Regions from separate parts of the Terrabacter ginsenosidimutans genome, predicted to be linked through region 4. Evidence: riboswitches for the same ligand, from Rfam matches in the RefSeq annotation. Region 4 holds a riboswitch; each other region holds the start of a gene.

The links. Region 4 has a riboswitch for cyclic di-AMP ahead of ABD831_RS11710 (C40 family peptidase). Riboswitches for the same ligand answer to the same signal wherever they lie in the genome.
Region 1: it holds a riboswitch for cyclic di-AMP, as region 4 does, so the genes downstream of both, ABD831_RS04685 (CHAP domain-containing protein) here and ABD831_RS11710 (C40 family peptidase) in region 4, are expected to answer to the same signal.
Region 2: it holds a riboswitch for cyclic di-AMP, as region 4 does, so the genes downstream of both, ABD831_RS16520 (C40 family peptidase) here and ABD831_RS11710 (C40 family peptidase) in region 4, are expected to answer to the same signal.
Region 3: it holds a riboswitch for cyclic di-AMP, as region 4 does, so the genes downstream of both, ABD831_RS01330 (transglycosylase family protein) here and ABD831_RS11710 (C40 family peptidase) in region 4, are expected to answer to the same signal.

The regions. Positions count from the first base shown of each region.
Region 1 is NZ_BAABDC010000001.1:1,002,973-1,008,014, reverse strand. Features, by position in the region: gene ABD831_RS04685 (CHAP domain-containing protein) at 1-872, opposite strand, end outside; cyclic di-AMP (ydaO/yuaA leader) riboswitch at 878-1,067, opposite strand; gene ABD831_RS04680 (sortase domain-containing protein) at 1,304-2,092, opposite strand; gene ABD831_RS04675 (hypothetical protein) at 2,110-2,889, opposite strand; gene ABD831_RS04670 (iron chaperone) at 3,039-3,410, opposite strand; gene ABD831_RS04665 (alpha/beta hydrolase) at 3,571-4,248, opposite strand; gene ABD831_RS04660 (zinc-dependent alcohol dehydrogenase family protein) at 4,412-5,042, opposite strand, start outside.
Region 2 is NZ_BAABDC010000006.1:10,277-15,318, forward strand. Features, by position in the region: gene ABD831_RS16510 (zf-HC2 domain-containing protein) at 1-319, opposite strand, end outside; gene ABD831_RS16515 (DsbA family oxidoreductase) at 585-1,268, opposite strand; gene ABD831_RS16520 (C40 family peptidase) at 1,366-2,136, opposite strand; cyclic di-AMP (ydaO/yuaA leader) riboswitch at 2,140-2,304, opposite strand; gene ABD831_RS16525 (iron-dependent transcriptional repressor DtxR) at 2,511-3,206, opposite strand; gene ABD831_RS16530 (MFS transporter) at 3,236-4,471, opposite strand; gene ABD831_RS16535 (hypothetical protein) at 4,539-5,042, shown strand, end outside.
Region 3 is NZ_BAABDC010000001.1:259,071-264,112, forward strand. Features, by position in the region: gene ABD831_RS01320 (sialidase family protein) at 561-1,994, shown strand; tRNA gene ABD831_RS01325 (tRNA-Thr) at 2,179-2,251, opposite strand; gene ABD831_RS01330 (transglycosylase family protein) at 2,401-3,087, opposite strand; cyclic di-AMP (ydaO/yuaA leader) riboswitch at 3,092-3,280, opposite strand; gene ABD831_RS01335 (serine/threonine-protein kinase) at 3,626-5,042, opposite strand, start outside.
Region 4 is NZ_BAABDC010000003.1:298,894-303,935, reverse strand. Features, by position in the region: gene ABD831_RS11725 (GAF domain-containing protein) at 1-604, opposite strand, end outside; gene ABD831_RS11720 (STAS domain-containing protein) at 601-906, opposite strand; gene ABD831_RS11715 (GAF and ANTAR domain-containing protein) at 1,206-2,000, opposite strand; gene ABD831_RS11710 (C40 family peptidase) at 2,274-2,681, opposite strand; cyclic di-AMP (ydaO/yuaA leader) riboswitch at 2,860-3,017, opposite strand; gene ABD831_RS11705 (FBP domain-containing protein) at 3,372-3,863, shown strand; tRNA gene ABD831_RS11700 (tRNA-Gly) at 3,924-3,997, shown strand; gene ABD831_RS11695 (acyl-CoA dehydrogenase) at 4,277-5,042, shown strand, end outside.

The sequences.
Region 1 (5,042 bases), on a different contig from region 4:
GGCGCGTAGATGTACTTCATGCCCGGACCGTCGGTCAGGGTGCGCGTGTTGTAGTTGTACGCGCCGGCGAGGGCGTTCATCTCGATGATCGTCACCTGGTTGCCGTTGACCGCGGTCACCCACGCGACGTGGCCGACGCTCGAGGAGCCGTGGACGCCGGGCTGCATGACGAGGATCGAGCGGGTGCGCGGCGTGCTGGTCACGGTGTAGCCAGCGGACGCAGCGCCGGAGGCCCAGGCCATCGCGTTGCCGGTCCAGCCGCCGGGGTAGTAGCCCTCGGACTGGTACCACTTGTTCAGGGCGCCCCACGTGCACTGGCCGGCGGTGGCCCAGTTGGAGGAGGCGCGCATGCCGGACGAGGCGCTCGGCACGGAGGCGTTCACGCTCACCTTGGCCGACGAGGTGCTCGCCGTCAGGGTCTTGCGCGTCAGGTCGCGCGAGGCGCGCGCAGCGGCGGCCTTGCGGTCAGCGGCAGCCTTCGTGGCGGCGGCGCGCTCGGTCTTGACCTGGACGTCCTCGATGACCTGCGGCTTGGGCTTGGCGACGCGCTGGGCGACGGCCTGCTGCACCGCGGGGGCGTAGCCGATCTTCGACAGCGCGGTCGATGCGGCCGGAGCAGCAGCGGTCGCGGGGCCGACGGCAGCCGGGGCCGCGGACTCGGCGCCGGCAGCAGCGACGTTGCCCGAGTTGGGGGTCAGGGTGTCGGCACTCGCCGGGTTGGCGAAGGTGGCGACGAGGCCACCGGTGGCGGCGACGACAGCGCCCGCCTTCATGGCCGGCTGAGCCGACTCACGGGCGAGCAGCTTGAGCTCGTTGAGGGGATTGTGGCGACCTGGCGCACGGTGGCGGCCGCGGGTGTTCTCAATGTTCACGCGTTTGTACCTCTCCGCGCCTACGAAGTTAGCTGTCGGGTTCGGGCGGAAAGGTGCCCGGTCTGCCCCCACCGCGCGAGCGTTCGCGTGGCGGGTGCGGTCTTCACCCCAAGGGCGTCCGAAGTCGTTGCGCCGGACGCCCGGAGAAACGTGTGGTTCCTCCGCTCCTGTCACAAGGTTTGATCTCTCTCGTCAGGCGGTGACAGGACTAGGCGGTCCACCTCACGAGAGTCCGACCAGGTAGCCGGACTCCCGGAAGAGTAGACGACAGAACTGGCAAATGTCACGCCACGGTAACGGCGGCGCGTAGGGGGAGACCTGAATGTCTGTTTTCAGCGCCTATACCAACGCTTTACCTGCGGCTGGGTGTGACCGGAGTCACAGCTGACGGGCGCCAGCCACCCGCCCCTCGCGGGTAGTCCGCCGGGCGCTCAGCTCGCGTTCGTCAGGTGGCCGAAGACGACGACGTTGTCGCGGTACTCGTTGCGGCTGTCGGTGGGCCCCCCACACGTCACGAGGCGGATCTCCGCCTTGGTGAAGTCGCCCTTGTAGACGAGCTCGGTCGGGAAATGCGCCTTGTTGTAGGCCGCGACCCGGTCGACGGTGAAGGTCAGGTGCGAGCCGTCCCGGCGCGAGACCCTGACGACGTCGCCCGCCCTGACCCGGCGCAGCTCGTGGAAGATCCCCGGCACCCCGGAAGGAGTGTCGACGTGGGCCGCCAGCACCGAGGGGCCGAGCTGCCCCGGCGTGGGGCCGGCGTCGTAGAGCCCGACCTCCTGCGCCGTGCCCGGCACCGAGATCGTGCCGTCGCGCTGGACGCTGAGCGGCACGAAGTGCCGGGACCGCACCCCGATCGAGGGGATCTCGATCGAGGTCGGCTCGGAGGCCTCGAGGAAGTCCCCGATGCTGCCGTTCCCGGCGGCGCCCCGGTCGGCCCCGGGACTCGACGTCGCGCTCTGACGTGGCGGCGTCGACGAGGCGCCTGAACCGGATGGGGTGGCGGGACCGGGCGGGCTGGACATCTGCGAGATGGGGGGCACCCGGCCCGCCGCGGGCTGCGGCGAGCCGGGTGTCCCTCTGAGCCCGAGCACGAGCGCGACGATCCCGACGACGACCAGGACGGCCGTGACCGCGACGGCCGCCGCCACGGCCGCACGCCCGTGGCGACGGACGTGGCCGGCCGGCCGGTCGCCGTCGGGAGACTGCGTGGGCTCAGGCATGTGAGGGCCTCGGTCGCTCAGGCGCGCGAACGCGCGCGACGAGCCGCGAAGGCGCCGGTACCGGCCGCAGCGAGAAGGGCCCCGCCACCGACGAGCATGAGGGCCTCGTTCTGGCCACCGCTCTTGAGGCTGTCAGCCGCGAGGCCGCCGCCGGTGTGCATGCCGCCCGCGGGAGCGACGCGCAGCGCGCCACACAGCGCCGGGTCGGTGGCCTCGGTCGGCAGCGACGGCATCAGGTCGCTCTTGGTGTCGCCGGAGTACTTGCCGTCCTTGTTGTAGTCGACGCCGTGGATGACGACGACGGACTCGCCGGCCGAGATCGCCTTGGCGACGTCGCTCGAGACCTTGATGCTGCCGCGCTGGTAGGCGATCTTGCCGCCGGGCGCGGTGCTGAAGCGGTCGATCGCGAGGCCCGACTTCGGGCTCGTGTCGCCGGTCTTGGTCAGCGACACGACGATGTCGCCGTAGGCGGGGCCGCCCTCGGTCGTGTTGAGGTGGCCGTCGCCGTTCTTGTCATCGGACAGGACCGGGCACTCGTGGCGGGCAGCCGCACCGAAGTGGATGTGCGCCGCGTGGGGGTTGTCGGGGAGCAGGCCGTTCGCGGCCATCGTGACGGTGATCTTGTTGCCCTGGACCTCGACCATGGCCGTGCCGCTGCCCTGGACGCCGTTGCCGGCGACGGGCTTGAGGTTGGCGCTGACCCACGCGTCGGCGGCGAAAGCCGGACCGATGCTGAGGGCCATGGCGGCTGCTGCGGCGAGGCTGGCGCCGGCAATGCGAGTGGTGGTGGTGCGCATCTGTGTTCCTCCTTGACGAGGAGACAAGCCGTCCATCCTGCTCTGCTTCAGACGGGGGGTCGTCGTCGACCGTCTCCGCGCAGGGGTTCGCCGCCACAGGGCTCACTGGATTGCGATTCCACCGGAATTCTTTCGAGGGGGTTGTCCGGCTACGTGGACTGCTCGGCCGCGGCGGCGCGCCGCTGGAGGCAGAGCTCGGTGATCTCGGAGATCAGCTCGAGCGGGACGGGGCGGCTGATCGGGAAGCGCACGGTGTCCTTGGCCCGCCGGTAGGGGCCGATGGCCTCCTCGAACTCCGGGCCGCCCGTCGGGACCGGGTAGAGCCCGACGTGGTTCTTCCAGCCGGCGTAGTAGATGAGCGGCTTGCCGTCGACGGTGAAGGTCGCCATGCCGTAGCTGATCTTCTCGCCCGCATGGGGCGCCGCCTCCCGGATGGCGCGCCGGACGCCCGAAAGCTGGGTCCGTGTCTCCTCGGGGTAGGAGTCGATGTAGTCATCGACGGACGCAAATCTCGGGGCCAATCCTGGTCCTCACCTAGTTCCGGACCGGTCGTTGGAGGGGTTGACCCGACTGTATTGGGCCAATGGGACGACTGCAAAGCAAGTTCGCAATCAGTGACCTAATGGTCACTTACCTACAAACGGTGCACGGCCCTCGCAGGCGGACCTCCACAGCCTAACCTCAGACCTGGACCCACTCCTCGCCGGCCAGGACCTTGGCGACGACGCCCTCGGCCCGGCGGCCCAGCAGGGTCGCGGCGGTGAAGTCGGCAGCAAGGCCGTCGAAGACCGAATGGCGTCGGAGCATCGCGTGCTTGCCGCCCTCGACCGTGACGTAGCCGACCTGCTCGGCGGTGCGCGCGAGGTCGCGCGCCACCGCGGCGGAGTTCACGGGGCGGGCGACGCGGTCTTCGTCGCCGTGGACCAGGAGCACCCGGCGCCCGGTGAGGTCGAGGCGTCCCTCGTCGGGGTAGACCCACGGGTTGAGCGCGACGGCGCTCACCACCGGCTCCTCGGCGGCGGCGAGCAGGGCGGCGCGGCCGCCGAGGGAGTGGCCGACGAGGCCGACCGGAAGGTCCGCGCCGAAACGGTCCGCGACCTGGGCGAGCGCCCAGCGCACGTCGTCGACCGGGGTGTGGTGCGCGTCCCAGCCCCGGGTCGAGTTGAGCAGCCGGAGCACGGCGAGCTCGCCCTTCGCGGCCCGCGCGATCCGGCCTGCGATCGGCACCATGCGCAGCACCGACAGCTGGGTGGGGCTCACACGCATGGGGCTCCTGCGCGCGGCCCCTCCGTGCAGCACGATCGCGATGCCGCGGGGCGCGCTGGGCACGGCCGTGTCGATGAGCCGCGCGTCTGTCACGTCCTGCTCCCGCTTCCGGCCTGGGTGGGTGCTGCGATGGGGTATGCCGTGTGCTCGGGTTCGCGGGTCACGGGCGGGATTCGGAGACCGCACGTCCACGGCTTGGTCTGCTCACGGCATACCCGATCGGTGTCGGCGGCGGGCGGCTGTCCAGGCTTGGTGCTCAGGGGCGCAGGAGCACCTTGATGGCGCGACGCTCGTCCATGGCGCGGTAGCCCTCGGCGACCTGGTCGAGGGGGAGCGTCAGGTCGAAGACCTTGCCGGGGTCGATGCGGCCGTCGAGGACGCGCTCCAGCAGGTCGGGCAGGTAGGTGCGGACGGGGGCCATCCCACCGGCGAGGCCGACGTTGCGGACGAACATCTGCCGGACGGGCAGCTCGACGCCGTGCGGGGCGCCGACGAAGCCGACCGTCGAGCCGGGGCGGCCGATGCGGAAGGCGGTCTTCATCGACTGGTCGGTGCCGACGCACTCGAGGACCGAGTCGGCGCCGATGCCGCCGGTGAGCTCCATGACCGCCTCGACCCCCGCTTCGTCGCGTTCGGCGATGACGTGGGTGGCGCCGAAGTCGCGGGCCAGCGCCTGGCGCGGCTCGTGGCGCGACATGGCGACGATGCGCTCGGCGCCGAGCTCCTTGGCGGCGATGACGCCGCAGAGACCGACGGCGCCGTCACCGATGACGACGGCGGTGCCGCCGGGCTCCACGCGCGAGGAGACGGCGGCGTGCCAGCCGGTCGCCATGACGTCGGCGAGCGTCAGCAACGACGGGAGGAGGGCGTCGTCGGGCATGCCGTCG
Region 2 (5,042 bases), on a different contig from region 4:
CGCCGAGCCGGCGTCGCGCCTCCTGGCACTGCGGCTCGGCCGGCCTGGCGGCGAGCTCGGCCAGCAGGGTCTGGCGCAGCCGCTTGCGGGCCTGCTTGCCCAGGGTTGCCACCCCGCTGGGCGTCGTGCCCAGGCCCGGTGCCATCTGCTGCGGCCTCTCCTCGTGCACGACGAGCCGCCAGAGCAGGGAGCGCGACTCGTCGGGCAGCGAACGCCACGCCGCCCAGACGGCCTCCTGCTGCTCCACCTCGACGGCATCGAGGACCTCGCCGGCGTCACGTCCGGTGTCGGATCCGTCGTCCGACCGCTCCACTGTCACCCACCCGGTCTGCCGACGTCGTCGGCTGCTCGACCTCGCTCTGGGTGCATGACCGACACCGGGTCCCCCGACCCGTCCGCGCGACGACCACGCACCTTCAGCATCCTTGCAACGAAAGACGTTCCAAGCGACCATTCCCGGCGCGACATGCCCACAGCGGCGCACGGTCGGGCCGAGCGTGAGCGCTTTGCCCCTTTCGCGACCGAGCCCCGCGGGCGAGCGCTCCCGAACGAGGGCGTATGCCGTCCGCCTCGTCGGGCGCCGGTCAGACGGTCTGCGTGGCGACGCCGCGGAGCAGGGCGAGGTAGTCCTCGGCCGGCCGCGCCCCCGTCACGGCGGCATACCCGTTGGCGACGACGAAGGGCGTCGAGGTGACACCCATCGAACGGGCCTGCTCCTCGTCGGCTCGCACCTGCTCGGCATAGGCGTCCGAGGCGAGCACCGCGGAGACGCGTCGCTCGTCGAGCCCGCACTCGGCGGCGAGCCGCTGCAGCACCTCGTGGTCGTCGAGGGCCAGTCCCTCGCCGAAGTGGGCGGAGTGGAAGCGCTCGACGGCGGCCGACCTCAGAGCGGGCCCGCCCATCTCCCCTGCCAGGGCGCAGAGGCGGTGGGCGTCGAAGGTGTTGGCGCGTACGGCCCGGTCCCAGTCGAAGACGAGGTCGTCGGCCTCGGCGACCTCGCTGGCCTTGGCGTTCATGAGGCGTCCGGTCCCCACGTCCCCACCGTGCCGCACGGACAGGTGCTCGCTGACGGGCACCGCTCCCCCGACGGCGACGTCAGGGTCCAGCTCGAACGACCGCAGCCGCACGGTGACGTCGTGCGGGCGTTCGAACGCCGCGACCGCCGCCTCGACGCGCCGCTTGGCGACCCACGAGTAGGGGCAGACCAGGTCGCTCCAGAGGTCGAGCTCGATGAGGGTCGTGGACTCGGCAGCACGCTGATCGGTCATCGACTCAGTCAACCACGGCCCGCACCGCCCCCGGGAAAGCGTTGCGCCCCCACCGGAGTCGGTGGGGGCGCAACGGCAAGGCGTGAGAGGTGACGGCTCAGAAGCGGCCGTAGCCCGACGGGGTGGTCCAGATCGAGTGGTTGCCGATCACGGTGCCGGTGCGCTGGGCGTCGATCATCCGGCCCGGGCTGACGTAGATGCCCACGTGGTAGGCCGGCGAACCGAAGAAGACGAGGTCACCGGGGCTCGGGTTGCTGACGCGGGTCGCTGCCGCCTGCTGCGCCGACGCGGTGCGCGGGATGGAGATCCCGGCCTGGCGGTAGACGTAGGAGGTGAAGCCGGAGCAGTCGAAGCCCGACGGCGACGAGCCGCCGTAGACGTACGGGACGCCGAAGAAGGACTGCGCGATGCCGACGATGCCGCTGGCGCTCGGGGCGGGCGCGACGTTGAGGGCGGGGCGGGCGGCCGAGCGGGAGACGCGCTGCGAGGCGGCCTTGCGGTCGGCGGCCGCCTTGTCGGCGGCGGCCTTCTCGGCGCGGTCCGCCTTGACGACGATGTCCTCGATGACGACCGGCTTGACCTTGGCCTGCTTGAGCCCGGGTGTCGCGAAGCCGATGGCCGAGAGGGCGTTGCCGGCCTTGAGCGTGCCGACGGCGGGGCCGACGGCCGCGGGGCCGGCGACGACGCTGCTCGAGCCGTCAGCTGCGTTCGCCGTGCCGGCGAACGAGGCGATCAGGCCACCGGAGGCCGCCACGACCGCGGCGCCCTTCACAGCGGGCTGAGCAGACTCCTTGGCGATCGTCTTGAGCTCGGCGATCGCGTTGAATCGACCGGGGGCGCGGTGGCGCCCGGAAACGTTCTGAGCCACAGATAGACCTCTCGACGCCTACGAGGTGAGCTGTCGGGTTCGGGCTGGAGGTACTGCCCGGCCTTCGCTCGGACCAGGTTCGGTCCACGGAGGGCTTCACCCCGAGGGCGTCTCTCGACGCCCGGAGAAAGTGGTTCCCCCGCTCCTGCCATGCGGTTCGTGCTGAGCCTCAGGTCGATGGCAGGACTAGGCGGTCCGACCCGGGGCACTCGCTCGACGGGGAGAGCAAGTTCGCCCACCGTACCCAAGTCGATCTGCCTTGTCACCTCCGAGTTCCCGGAAGTCAAAGATTTTTCCGGGGGCCCCGCAGAGGCTGGCGAAGCATGACAAAAGGGCCCCACCAACCGGGGCAGACCCTGACGAATACAGAGTGTTCAGGCAGCCTGACAGAAGACGTGGACGGCCACGTCGTCAGGCAGTGAGACGCCTGTCGAGCGCTCGCTGCCCTCACGAACCGCGACGACACGGCCACCGTCGCGCACGACCTCGACCCGCGCGCCGGGCACGACGCCGGCGCTCGTCAGCAGCGCGAGCGCCTCGGGGTCGACCTGCACGGGCTCTCCGATCCGGCGGATCGTCACGACCGCGGGGGCCTCCCCCACCGCTGCGGTGAGGGTGGTGAGACCGGTGAGGAAGTCGGCGTCCTGGCGCACGCCCAGCTCGTCGAGCCCGGGGATGGGGTTGCCGTAGGGGGACTCGAGGCCCTCGCCGATGAGACCGAGGATCTTGCGCTCGACCTTCTCGGACATCACGTGCTCCCAGCGGCAGGCCTCGTCGTGGGCGTACTCCCACTCGAGCCCGATGACGTCGACGAGCAGGCGCTCGGCCAGCCGGTGCTTGCGCATGACCCGCGTGGCGAGCAGGCGCCCGTGGTCGGACAGCTCGAGGTGGCGGTCGCCCGACACGGCGACGAGGCCGTCGCGCTCCATCCGCGCCACGGTCTGCGACACGGTGGGACCCGAGTGACCGAGACGCTCCGCGATGCGCGCGCGCAGGGGGACGATGCCCTCCTCCTCGAGCTCGAAGATGGTGCGCAGGTACATCTCGGTGGTGTCGATCAGGTCCGTCACGGTCATACCTTCTCAGAGTCGGAGAGCGCTCAAGGACCGGTCGTCGCCGGGCCGCGGTCGCCGACCCGGGTCGGGTCGTGCCGTGGCACCCAGATGCGCAGCCACCCGGCACCGACGATGGCGCCCACGCCGAGCACGACGGCGGACGCGCCGAGGGACATGATGGCGCTCAGCCCTGACAACGCCAGCGGGCCCGCCGCCCTTCCCAGGTCGGCGCAGAGGCGCCAGCCACCGAGGAACTGCGCCCTGCCGTCGGCGGGTGACGCGTCCGCCCCGAGGGTCATGATGAGGCCTGCGCCGAGGCCGTTGCCGACGCCGAGCACCGTGGCCGCCGCCGTCACGGCGACGAGGCTCGTCGCGAGCGGCATCAGTGCCATGCCGAGTCCGAGCACGAGCATGCTGGGGACGGCGGCGGCCACCCGGCCGTGGCGGTCCATGAGCCATCCCGACGGGTAGAAGAGCAGCATGTCGATGGCGCCGGCCACGCCGAAGACGAGCGAGGTCTGCGCCGGCGAGAAGCCGACCGACTCGGCCCACAGCGGCACGAGCGCCTCGCGGATCGCGCGCGCCCCGGCCACGCACATCGCCCCGGTGCCCAGCGTCAGCAGGACGTGCCGGTGCTGCAGGAGCACCGACGCGACGCTGCGCGGGGGTCCGGCACCGGCCACGCGGTGCGCCGACCCGGTGATGTCGGGTGCGAGGAGGACGAAGGCGGCGGCGCTGGCGACGCCGCCGACGGCATACGCGGACTCCGTGCCCCACGCGGCGATGACGAGCGAGCCGATGAAGGGGCCGATGAAGTAGCCGACGCGGTGCACGCCCCCGAGCGTCGACAGGGCCCGCGCGCGCATCGCGACGGGCACGGCCTCCGTCAGGTACGCCTGGCGCGCCAGTCCGAAGAGGGAGCCCGCGAGGCCGATGACGAGGACGCCGACGAAGAGCATGACGAGACCGCCGGCGAGCGCCGACACGAGCATCCCGATGGCCTCGACGACGGCGGCGACAAGCAGGGCGCGACGCTCACCGATGCGCGCCGCGAGCGCACCCGACGGCAGGTCGCCGAGCAGCTGACCGACGCTCATCATCGCGACGAGCAGCGCTGCCACGCCCACGGAGGCACCGAGCTCGCGGGCCGAGACGGCGACGATCGGGGACACGGCCCCCGCGCCCGTCGAGCCGAGCAGGGTGGGGCCGTAGGCCGACAGCGCGATGGCGCGCAGGCTGCCGTGGCGCCCGTCCGCTCCGTCCCCCCGAATCTCGGTCACGCCACAGGACCCTAACGATCGGGTTACTCGGGTGGCCGGGGCGACCGACCACCGAAAGCATTGGCGCGTGGCCGAGGCGGAGGTGTCGAGCGGCGCGAACGCGGTGGTGCGTTCGCGCACCCTGACGCTGCTCGTGCTCGGAGCGGTGGGCGCGTCGCTCGCGGTCGCGCTCGGGTCGCCCGTCGCCACGGCCGTCATCGGCCTCATCCTCTTCGGGGTCCTGCACAACCTCCTCGAGATCCGCTACGTCGTCGGGCAGTTCGGGAGCGTCCTGGGGCGCCCCTTCCTCGACCTGCTCATCGCGCTGGTCACGGGCATCGCGGTCTGCCACCTCCTCGTGGGGGTCGTCGGCCGACCGGCCCAGCTCGCGGAGATCGCCCTGGGCTACGGCGTCCTCCTCGCCGCGGCGCACCACGTGCTCGACGGCCGGCGGCGGGTGGCTGCCTGGGCGGTCATCGGGGTCGCGGCCGGCGTGTCGCTGGCCTTCCCGGGCTACCACGTCGTCGTGCTGGCCCACCTGCACCAGGTGGTGCCGCTCTTCTTCCTCTGGGAGTGGTCGGGGCGCATCACC
Region 3 (5,042 bases), on a different contig from region 4:
CGGGTGGAGGGCCTTGATGTCAGGTCTCCGAGGGCCGCGCTCCGTTCTTCAGCGATGAATACCGTACGTCGCACCGGGATCGTTGAGCCCTGTCGTGACGAGATCTGCCGCCCGGCCGTCGACGTGCGTCACCGCCGCCAGCGTCTCTCGCGTGAGCACGACTGTCGGGTCCTTCGGCGTGCGGCGGGGTGGCGTTCCCGTATGCGGCCATCCGGGCTATTGAGAATTGCCCGCCTGCGGAGAACGATCGTTTGGTAGAGCGTCAACGACGGCGCTGGGCGCCGCCTCTGGGGGTCGGAGGAGAGATGAAGCGAAGTCACGTATGGACCGTCGCAGCCTCGATCGCGGCTCCGCTGCTCCTGGCGACGGGGGGCGCATCTGCTGCCCCTGCTTCCACTGCGGGCAGCGGCTGGGGCTCCAGCGTGCCGTTCACCAACGTCGTTGCCAGCTCGCCGACGACAGGGGGTGGCTATCCCGTTCCTTCGGGGTCACGTGTCCCTGAGGCGGGCACCTGCGGTGGGGGCCCGTTCAACGCGAACCACTCCGAGTCCTGGCTCGCGGTGAAGCCTGGCACCGAGGACCTCGTCGGCGCCTCGAAGTTCTTCTTCGACAAGTTCTCGACCTTCTACATGTTCTACGTCGGCGCCTACCAGATGCCGAGCGGGACACCGTCGGGCAACAACCAGGTCCAGGGCTACGACTGTGTCTCGACCGGTACGCAGGCGATGCCACCGAGCTGGACCGACTCCACCGACCCCAACGTGGACTTCGACACCCAAGGCCGCGCCTACCAGACGATGCTGCCGTTCAACTCCTACTTCGACGCCACGAAGCTCCACCCTGACGGCGAGATCGACATGTCCTACAGCGACGACCTGGGCCGGCACTGGACCAAGGGCAACGGCGGCGTCCCGCTCGAGCCGACCAACAACGCCTCGGCACGGCAAGCCGGTCACGTCGAGGACAAGCAGTGGGTCGCGGTCAACCACATCGTCGGCAACGCCTTTCAGGATCACGTCTACGCGGCATGGGCGGTGTTCAACGGCTCATCGATCAAGGTGAGGATCGCTGTCTCGCGTGACCGCGGGCGACTTTTCGACAAGGCGGTCACGATCAGCACGCCCTCGCAGGTCGGTCCCGGCGTGACCTACGTCTATCCGGAGATCGACGCGGCGGGCAACCTGTACGTCTCAGTCGTGTCGTTCCCACCGAACGGCGGCCCGTCGACGATGTACGTCGCTCGGTCCAGCGATGACGGCCGCACGTTCAGCGCGTTCGTCCCGATCACGACGGTGACCATCCCTCCCGGCGAGGTCTACGCCAACACGCGCTTCCGCAGCGGCATCCCCGCCACCCTGGCTGCCAGCCCCACCTACGCCAACCACCTCTACCTCACCTTCGAGGACTGGGACGCGGCCGCGGGACAGGCAGACGTCAAGCTCACGCAGTCCACCGACGGCGGCGTCACCTGGACGACGCCGGTCCTGGTCAACGACAACTCCGACGCCCCAGGCGTGCCCACCGACCAGATCCAGCCGTCGGTCGCCGCGGGCCCCGGTGGCGCGGTCGCCGTCGCGTTCTACGACCGACGCACCGCCTGCCCGACGGACGCGAGCATTCTGCCGGCCGATGCAGGCCGGACCAACTTCTGCATCGACACCTCTCTGCAGGCCTACAAGGACAGCGGCAGCGGCGCGGTGCCGGTCGGGACGAACGTGCGGATCTCCAAGTACACGTGGGATCCAGAACAGCCCGGACAACACCTCGGCGGCCTGCCGCAGTACCCCTGCGCCGGGGCCACGGACCCCTGCCAGAGGGGCAGCGGGTTCATCGGCGACTACTTCGGACTCGCAGTCTCCGGGCGCAACATCTATGCGCTCGGCGTATCGACCCACTATCCCTCGGCAGTGACCGCAGATGAGAAGGGTCCGATCTACTACCAGCAACAAGTGCTGGCCACGGTGCCCCGGACCGACTTTGGCGCCGGCTACTGAGGCTCCATCAAACGGCCTGTTCAGCCGCCGTTCCCGGCCCTCGGAGTCTCAGGCAAGAAGTCGCGGGGAGACCTCCCTGCCGCTAAGCCCCGATTGCTGGGCTCGTCCTGTCGACGGGCTGTCCGCCCTGCCTCACGGCGGCGAAACCGCAGGTCAGGAGCACCATGAACCCGCCTGAGCAGAGAGCTGGCGAGGGGACTCGAACCCCTAACCGCCTGTTTACAAGACAGGTGCGCTACCAATTGCGCCACGCCAGCACGTCCTCGGCCGCAAGCCGTGGACGGGCGAAAGCGTAACCGAGCCCGACGGCATACGCCCAAACCGGTGGAACGGGGAACGAGAGAACGGCCCCGCGCAACCCAGGGGTTGGTCGCGCGAGGCCGTCCGGCTCAGTTGTATCAGGAACTCACGGAAGACGCAGCGTCTGACCCACGAAGATGAGATTCGGGTTCGTGACCCGGGCCCCGTTGGCCTTCCACAGGGCCTTCCAGCCGCCGGCCACGTGGTAGCGCGCGGCGAGCTTGCCGAGGGTGTCACCGTTGCGGACGGTGATCTTGGCGCCCTTGGCCGTGTTGGTCGTCGCCGGCTTGGTCGCGTAGGTCTTCTTCTTCGAGACCGTCTTCTTCTTGGCCACCGGCTTGGTCGCCGACGGCTTCTTGGCCGCGATGGCGGTGCGCGTCGTCGACCGCGAGACGGCCGTCGTCGTGGCCCCGCCGTTGGAGCGGGTCAGGCCGGCACGCTTGGAGCAGACGGGCCAGGCGCCGGGTCCCTGCGAGGCGAGCACGCGCTGCGCGATCGCGATCTGCTCGGCCTTGGAGGCGAGGTCGGCACGGGAGGCGTAGGCGCCGCCACCGAAGCCGCGCCACGTGCTCGAGCTGAACTGCAGGCCGCCGTAGTAGCCGTTGCCGGTGTTGATGTGCCAGTTGCCGCCCGACTCGCACGAGGCGACCGAGTCCCAGACGGAGGCGGCCTTGGCCGACCCTGCCGTGGTGATGCCACCGACGATGGTGGCGGCTCCAGCGATTCCGACTCCCGCAAGGCGCTGCTTGACCGAGGTCTTCCTGGCCACAGCATGCTTGGACATGTACTGCATGGGTGATTCCTTCCTGACGCGCGCCTGCGGGGTTAGCTGTCGGGTTGGGGCGTCAGGTGCCCTGTCGCAGATGCGACTTCACCCCCAGGCCAGATCTCGTCCTCTTTGACACGTGCTTCGACACACATGCACTCACTGGCCACACTGGGTCCCCCGTCCTCGCCCGGCCCACGGGTGTGGGCTACATCCCTGGCTGGCGAGGCTCGGCGCGCTCAGGGAACGGATTCAATGGGTGTCCATGTGAAGTTGTGGGAGCGTTCGTGTGGAGCCGGACGCGACGAAGCGACCCGGGAGCCAGTGCTACAGCTCCCGCTCCGACCCGAGGGTCGGGTGCCGCCGAGCACTGACGGTACGTGAGGTTTCAACCCCGCACAACCCAAGTCGAGACACTTCCGTGATCTTTTTCCCAGCCGATCTCGGGGGCGATGCGCTACCTCGCACAGGACGCGCACAGACCTCCTCGACGACACGCACAGTGGCCCAACCGGCACCGCGGACACGACACGTGGGGCCGGCCTGTCTGACGCAGGCGGGCCGGTCAGGCTCCGAACGGGTTGCCGGAGAAGGGGCTCCAGGTGAGGCTCGCGCCCTGCTGCAGCGCCACGAGAGCAGCTGCGACGCCAAGGACGACGAGGAGTCCCGCCACGACCTGTGACGCGACCCCCGCGGGCACCAGGCTGCGCGCGATCGAGCGCGACCCCCGCCGGAGGGAGGCGCCACCCGGCCCCCACCACAGCATGAGCAGGCCGAGGACCCCGCCGACCGCCAGGGTGATCGGCGTGCCGGGGCCGAGGTCGGTCCCCTGCGTGCCGGCCAGCAGGAGAGCCCCGGCGAAGATCCCGGCCAGCGCGACGGCCACCGGCAGCAGCAGCCCCACCGCGGTCGCGATGATGCCGACGACGAGGTGCCAGGGGCTGGAGACGACGGCGAACGGCACGTCGCTTCGCCGACGCCCGAAGTCGTAGCGCCTCATCACGAGGGCCGTGACGGAGCGGTCGGTGGCGCGAGCCAGCACGGAGAGGGCCGCCAAGACGACGATGGCGATGCCGGGCCACGCCATGAGGGCGCCGATCCAGGCGGCGCCGGCCGCGGCCAGCAGACCCGTGCGCATGGGGAGCCCGATGCGTGGGTCGCCCTCGCGCTGGGCGGGCTCCTCCTCGTGCCACTCCTCCTCGGGCCAGTAGCCGTCGGGAGCGGGCTGGTCGTCCCACTGGTCGTATGCCGCGGGGTCGGGCTCAGGCGCCCGTGGCCCCGTCGGGGGCGGCGCCCACCGCACGACCGGGTCGGGCACGGGATGCACCGCCGTCGGCATGACCGCGGGCAGGACGGCAGTGCCGCTGCCCTGGACGACCTGGGTGTCCCCGGGCACCGCACCCCGACCGTCGTCCCACGGGTTGCCACTCGGGGTCGGGACGGTCGCGGCGTGCCCTGCTGCGTAGAGCTCGAGAGCGGCGATCACCTCGTCGGCGTGCGGACGCAGTCTGGGGTCGGGTGAGAGCGACGCCCGAAGGAGCGGCACGAGGCGCGGGTCGACACCGTCGAGATCGACGTCGCCCGCGCGGACCCGGGTGAGGACGGCGTCCATGCGGGCCCGGCCGAACGGCGGGCGGCCCGACGCGGCATACGTGATCGTGGCGGCCCAGCCCCACCAGTCGGTGGCGTCCGTGATGGCCGCGCCCTCGACGAGCTCGGGCGAGAGGTAGCCCGGGGTGCCCATGACGAGACCTCCGACGGTGTGGCGCACGTCGTCCTGCAGGTGCGCGATGCCGAAGTCGATGAGCACCGGGTCGCCGTCCTCGAGGAGGACGTTGCCCGGCTTGATGTCGCGGTGCACGACCCCGCAGGCGTGGATGGAGCGGATCGCCTCGGCGATGCCGCGCGCGAGACGAAGGAGGTCGGCCGGAGCCAGCGGACCGTGGTCCTCGACGACCTCATCGAGCGCCGGACCGGGGACG
Region 4 (5,042 bases):
CGACGCGGATGCGTTCGGGGTCCAGTCGATGCGCCTCCGGGCCGAAGGTGTTGAGCGCTCCGACCACGGTGACGTGGTGACGCAACGGGAACGCCTGCACGGAGTGGAACCCCAGCCTGACGGCCTCCGCCGAGAAGAGCGGCCAGACGTCGGCGGCGCTCGCCAGGTCGTCGTGCGACACCGGCCGCCCCAGCCGGAAGCACTCGAGACAGGGTCCCTGTCCACCCTCCAGCTGAAGGAGCTCGAGGAGTCGGGCCGACTCGTGGGAGGCCGCCATGAAGCGGAGCTGGCCGCGTTCGTCGCCCAGCATGAGGCCGGCTGCCGATGCACCGGCCAGCTCGGCCGCACGCTCGGTCACCATGGTCAGGAAGTCAACGAGGTCGAAGTCGTCCACCAAGGTGTCTGCCACCTCGACGAAGGTCTCAGCGACCCGCTCGCTCGGGATGGTGGACATCACGACTCCGGGTTCAGGGATGGAGGAACCGGGAAACGGCTCACCTCTTGCTACCCCAAGTGTATCGGCAGGACCCCATCGCGGTAAGTGGACGCTCCGGCCGCGCCAGTCATGGTGCGGATGCGCGTCGGCGGCGCCGCCCGCGGTCACCCCTCACCGATGCCGCTGCCGACGTTGCGACGCGGCAAGGTCTCATCCGCATCGAGCAGCTCGAAGACACGCTTGACCTCCCCGCTCGCCCCGAGCAGCGTGGCGGAGCCCGTCCGGGTGGCGGCCAGCACTCTCTGGGCGCAGGCGACGTCGCAGAAGGTGAGCCGCCGGACGTCGAGGACGAGCGACTCCCGACCCATCGCCAGAGCCGTGTCCAGCTGGTCCTCGAGCAGCCCCTGGGTGAAGAGATCGGCCTCACCGGAGAGGCTGAGAACCCACGCCGACCCGCGGTCCTCGTGCATGACCAGCAGCAGCAGCGCCCCGTCCCCCGCCGCAGCCGGCGTTCCCCAGGAGACCGCGTCCGGATGATCAGACGAGTCCGCGACTCCGGGAGGATGGTAGCGAGCCAGCCGGAGGGGGGGACGACGGCGAGGCGTGGCTTCCATGATGGACTCCCGGGAGAATGTCGCCACCGGGTCCAGGGCAGCTTGCTGTATCGACCGTACGCCTTCCGCGGCCGGCGCACACGCATACGCGACAGAGCAATGCGACGGTTTCGAGAATGGCCCACCGCGCCGGGCGGGGGACATGCGGGCGGGCGTTACCCGCCGGGGTCCTTGTCCAGGACGGTCGTGCCGTCGAGGACGTCCTGGGCGACGTCCGCCAGCGACCTGCCCGTGCTGAAGGCGTGGGCCTGGAGCCGGGACAACGCCTCGGGCAGGCTGATCCCGAGGGCGACCATGACCTTGCCCTGGGCCTGGTAGATGACCGTGCGATGGGCGACGACCTCGTTCATGCCCTTCTCGAAGGACGCCCGGTTGCGGGTGCGCTGGCTCTCGAGCAGCAGTGCCAGGGCCACCTCGGCGAGGATGAAGACATCCCGCATGGCCTTTGCGGTGAGCGATCCCGGTTGGTCGCGGTAGATGTCGAGGACCCCCAACCGAGCCGCGCCCATCTGGAGCGGCACCGCGAACACCGCGCGGGCTCCCAGGTCGCAGGCCGCCGGCGCATAGAGCGGCCAGCGTCGAGACCCCGTCGTGGTGAGGTCCGGCTCGAAGGCGGGCCGGCGCACGTCGACCGCCTCGATGCACGGGCCCTCCCCCAGGCTGAACTGCAGCTCCTCGAGCCGTTGGGCGTTGTGCCCGGACCAGGCAGCCGCGCTGCCGGCACCCGGCTGCCCGGCTGTCAGGCTCAGACCCGCACCGCTCGCAGGAACCTCGCGCACGGCCACGGAGCAGAGGCTGTTCAGGCTGCTGATGAGGCCCGGCGAGTGTCCCCTCGCGGGCGGCTCGCAATCGACCATCTGGCTCAGTGCGGCGAGTCGGTCGACGCGGCTCGCGTCGTCGGACTGCCAGTCGCCGTGAGCGCGTCCGTACTCACCCCGGTTGTCATCCATCACTGGAGCGGGTCCCGCAGATGCCGCCTCGTGTGCCCATGGTTCACGCCCTCGCTCGCTAGACCAGCTGGTCTGAGATGCGCTGACCCACACGCTGCCAGCCCTGAGCGCCGGGGGAGATCGGCAACTGCAGTCTCTCGAAATCGATACGTCCAGTCTACGCCAAACGGGAGCACAGGGACCGCGTCGTGACCGCGTTCCCTGCGCTCCCGCCTGGTCCGATCGAGCCGGGATCCCCTCGTCCCGCAACACCCGAGTCGACCACCGCCAGGGTCAGCGCACCCTCCCCGCCACCCAGCGCGACGTCCAGAGCTTCGACAGCTGGACGCGCTGGCCAGGCCTCGGCGAGTGCCAGATCTTGCCGTGGCCGGCATAGATGCCCACGTGGTAGGCGCGGCCGCCGGACATGAAGAAGACGAGGTCGCCGGGCCGGAGGCTGGCCTTGGCGATGCGCATCGTCTTCAGTCGCTGGGCGTTGGCAGTGCGCGGCAGCGAGACGTGCAGCCTCTTCTTGTAGATGTAGTAGACGAGCCCGGAGCAGTCGAAGGACGACGGCCCAGCGCCGCCCCAGCGATAGGGCTTGCCCTTCTGGGCGGCCGCGATCCTGACGGCCTTGAGCCCGCGCGGGATGGCTATGGACGCCGGGGTGACGTAGGCGACGGGTTTCGCTGCCAGGTTCACCGACGCTCGGGCCGGGAGGGCCGAGGCGGCTGATGCTGCCGGTGCACTCGGCGCGGAGGCTGTCGGGGCCGGCGAGGTGCCGACAGTCCCGACCAGCAGTGCTGCGGTCACAAGTGGCGCTATTGCCATGGACTGCAAGGAAATTCGACGTGCAGAAGTAGAAGCGGACATGGGTTGGTCCTTCCCACGCCTGTGAGGTGAGCTGTCGGGTTCGGGCGGAAGTTGCCCGGCCGCAGATGCGGCTTCACCCCAAGGACCGGCAGGCCGGTCCGAAGGTGGGTCCCCCACTCCTGTCCGTCATTGCTTGGCTGCCCCACCGGTGGACAGGATTCGGCGTCCGGCGGGCCGTCCGGGGGAGACCCCGGACGATGAACATTCATCGAATGTGACAGAGAAGGTCACGAAAGCATCGCGGTAGGACAAATTCTGGCAATGTTTGCCACGTCAAATGAGAGCGAACCGGGGCAGACGGTGCCTGACCGGGACAGGCCGCCGGTTAATGGGTGGACCGTTCCGGTCGGATCGACGCATCATGGACGCCGCTCCGCTCGGGAGCAGGTCGATCGTCGGCGGGGAGGCCCGCGGAGAGGTGGGGGCCATCATGGCCTGCTCAGCGGACACGGTCCGACGCCATCTCCCCCACCCTGGCTGACCGGGCCATCCGGTCATGCCGACCGACAGGAACAGACCGTGAAACCCCTGACAGAGAACGAGATTCGCGCCTCCTTCGTCAACACCTCCCGACGCGAGGCCAAGCAGGCGAGCCTCCCACCAGACCTCGAGAACCTCGACTGGGAGACGCTCGACGTCCTCGGCTGGGTCGACCGCAGCAACCCCCAACGGGCGTATGCCGTGGTCCCCGTCGACGACGCACCCGTCGGCTTCGTCCTGCGGGCCTCGGAGCGCACGCGCAAGGCGAGCACGATGTGCGCCTGGTGCGAGGACGTGTTCGCGACGAGCGAGGTGTCCCTCTTCGTCGCCAGGCGGGCGGGCGCCGCGGGCCGCGAGGGCAACAGCCTCGGCACGCTCGTCCACGCCGACTTCCGCTGTTCGGCGCACGTGCGGCGGCTGCCGAACAGCATGGAGGGCGGCCTCGATCCGCTCGCGCTCGTCGAGCGCCGCGTCGAGGAGCTGCGGGCGCGGTCCTCGGCGTTCGCCCGCCGGGTGCGCGACGGGTCCTGACACCCGGCGCGGCGCATTTGGACGTCGGGCCCCGTCTGTTGCTACGGTTGGCGACGCCTCGCAGGCGTAGTTCAGTAGCAGAACAGCCTTCTTCCAGAAGGAAGACGTACGTGCAATTCGTGCCGCCTGCTCCAGAAGTCGGAAGGGCCCGGTCATCGCGACCGGGCCCTTCTGCTGTCCCCGAGCAACCCGATGGTCGTATGCCGGGTGGCCGGGAGTGCTCGTCGGGCGCGGTCCGCGCCACCCGGCATACGCCCTCACGCACCCGCCTCTCCCCCGTGGCGCAACTGTGACCTCCCCCTCTTGCGGTCGTTACCGGCCAGTAGCATCATGGAAGTGACCGGCCAGTAACTTGGCGCGCCCGCACCGACAACGCGGACGCACGACGAGCGACAGAACGCGGAGGGTCCCGGATGGGCCACTACAAGAGCAACGTGCGCGACCTCGAGTTCAACCTCTTCGAGGTCTTCAACCGGCAGGAGGTGCTCGGGCAGGGCATCTACGCCGACGTCGACGTCGACGCGGCGAAGGACATCCTGCGCGAGGTCGCGCGCCTCGCCGAGAACGAGCTGGCCGACAGCCTGCTCGACAGCGACCGCAACCCGCCCGTCTACGACCCGGTCAGCCAGACCGTGACGATGCCCGACTCGTTCAAGAAGTCGTTCAAGGCCTACGTCGACGGCGACTGGGGCAACCTCGACGTCCCGGCCGAGCTCGGCGGCATGGTCGTCCCGGCCTCGCTGCGCTGGTCCGTCGCCGAGATGGTCTGCGGCGCCAACCCGGCCGTCCACATGTTCACGGCGAGCTACTCCTTCGCCAACCTCCTCTGGCACCTCGGCAACGACGACCAGAAGAAGCTCGCCAAGCACATCGTCGACAAGGCGTGGCACACGACCATGGTGCTGACCGAGCCCGACGCCGGCTCCGACGTCGGCGCGGGCCGCACCAAGGCCGTGCAGCAGCCCGACGGCACGTGGCACATCACCGGCGTCAAGCGCTTCATCACCTCGGCCGAGTCCGACATGGTCGACAACGTCGTCCACTTCGTCCTCGCCCGCCCCGAGGGTGCCGGGCCCGGCACCAAGGGCCTGTCGCTCTTCATCGTCCCGAAGTTCCACGTCGACCTCGAGACCGGTGAGCTCGGCGAGCGCAACGGCGCGCACGTCACCAACGTCGAGC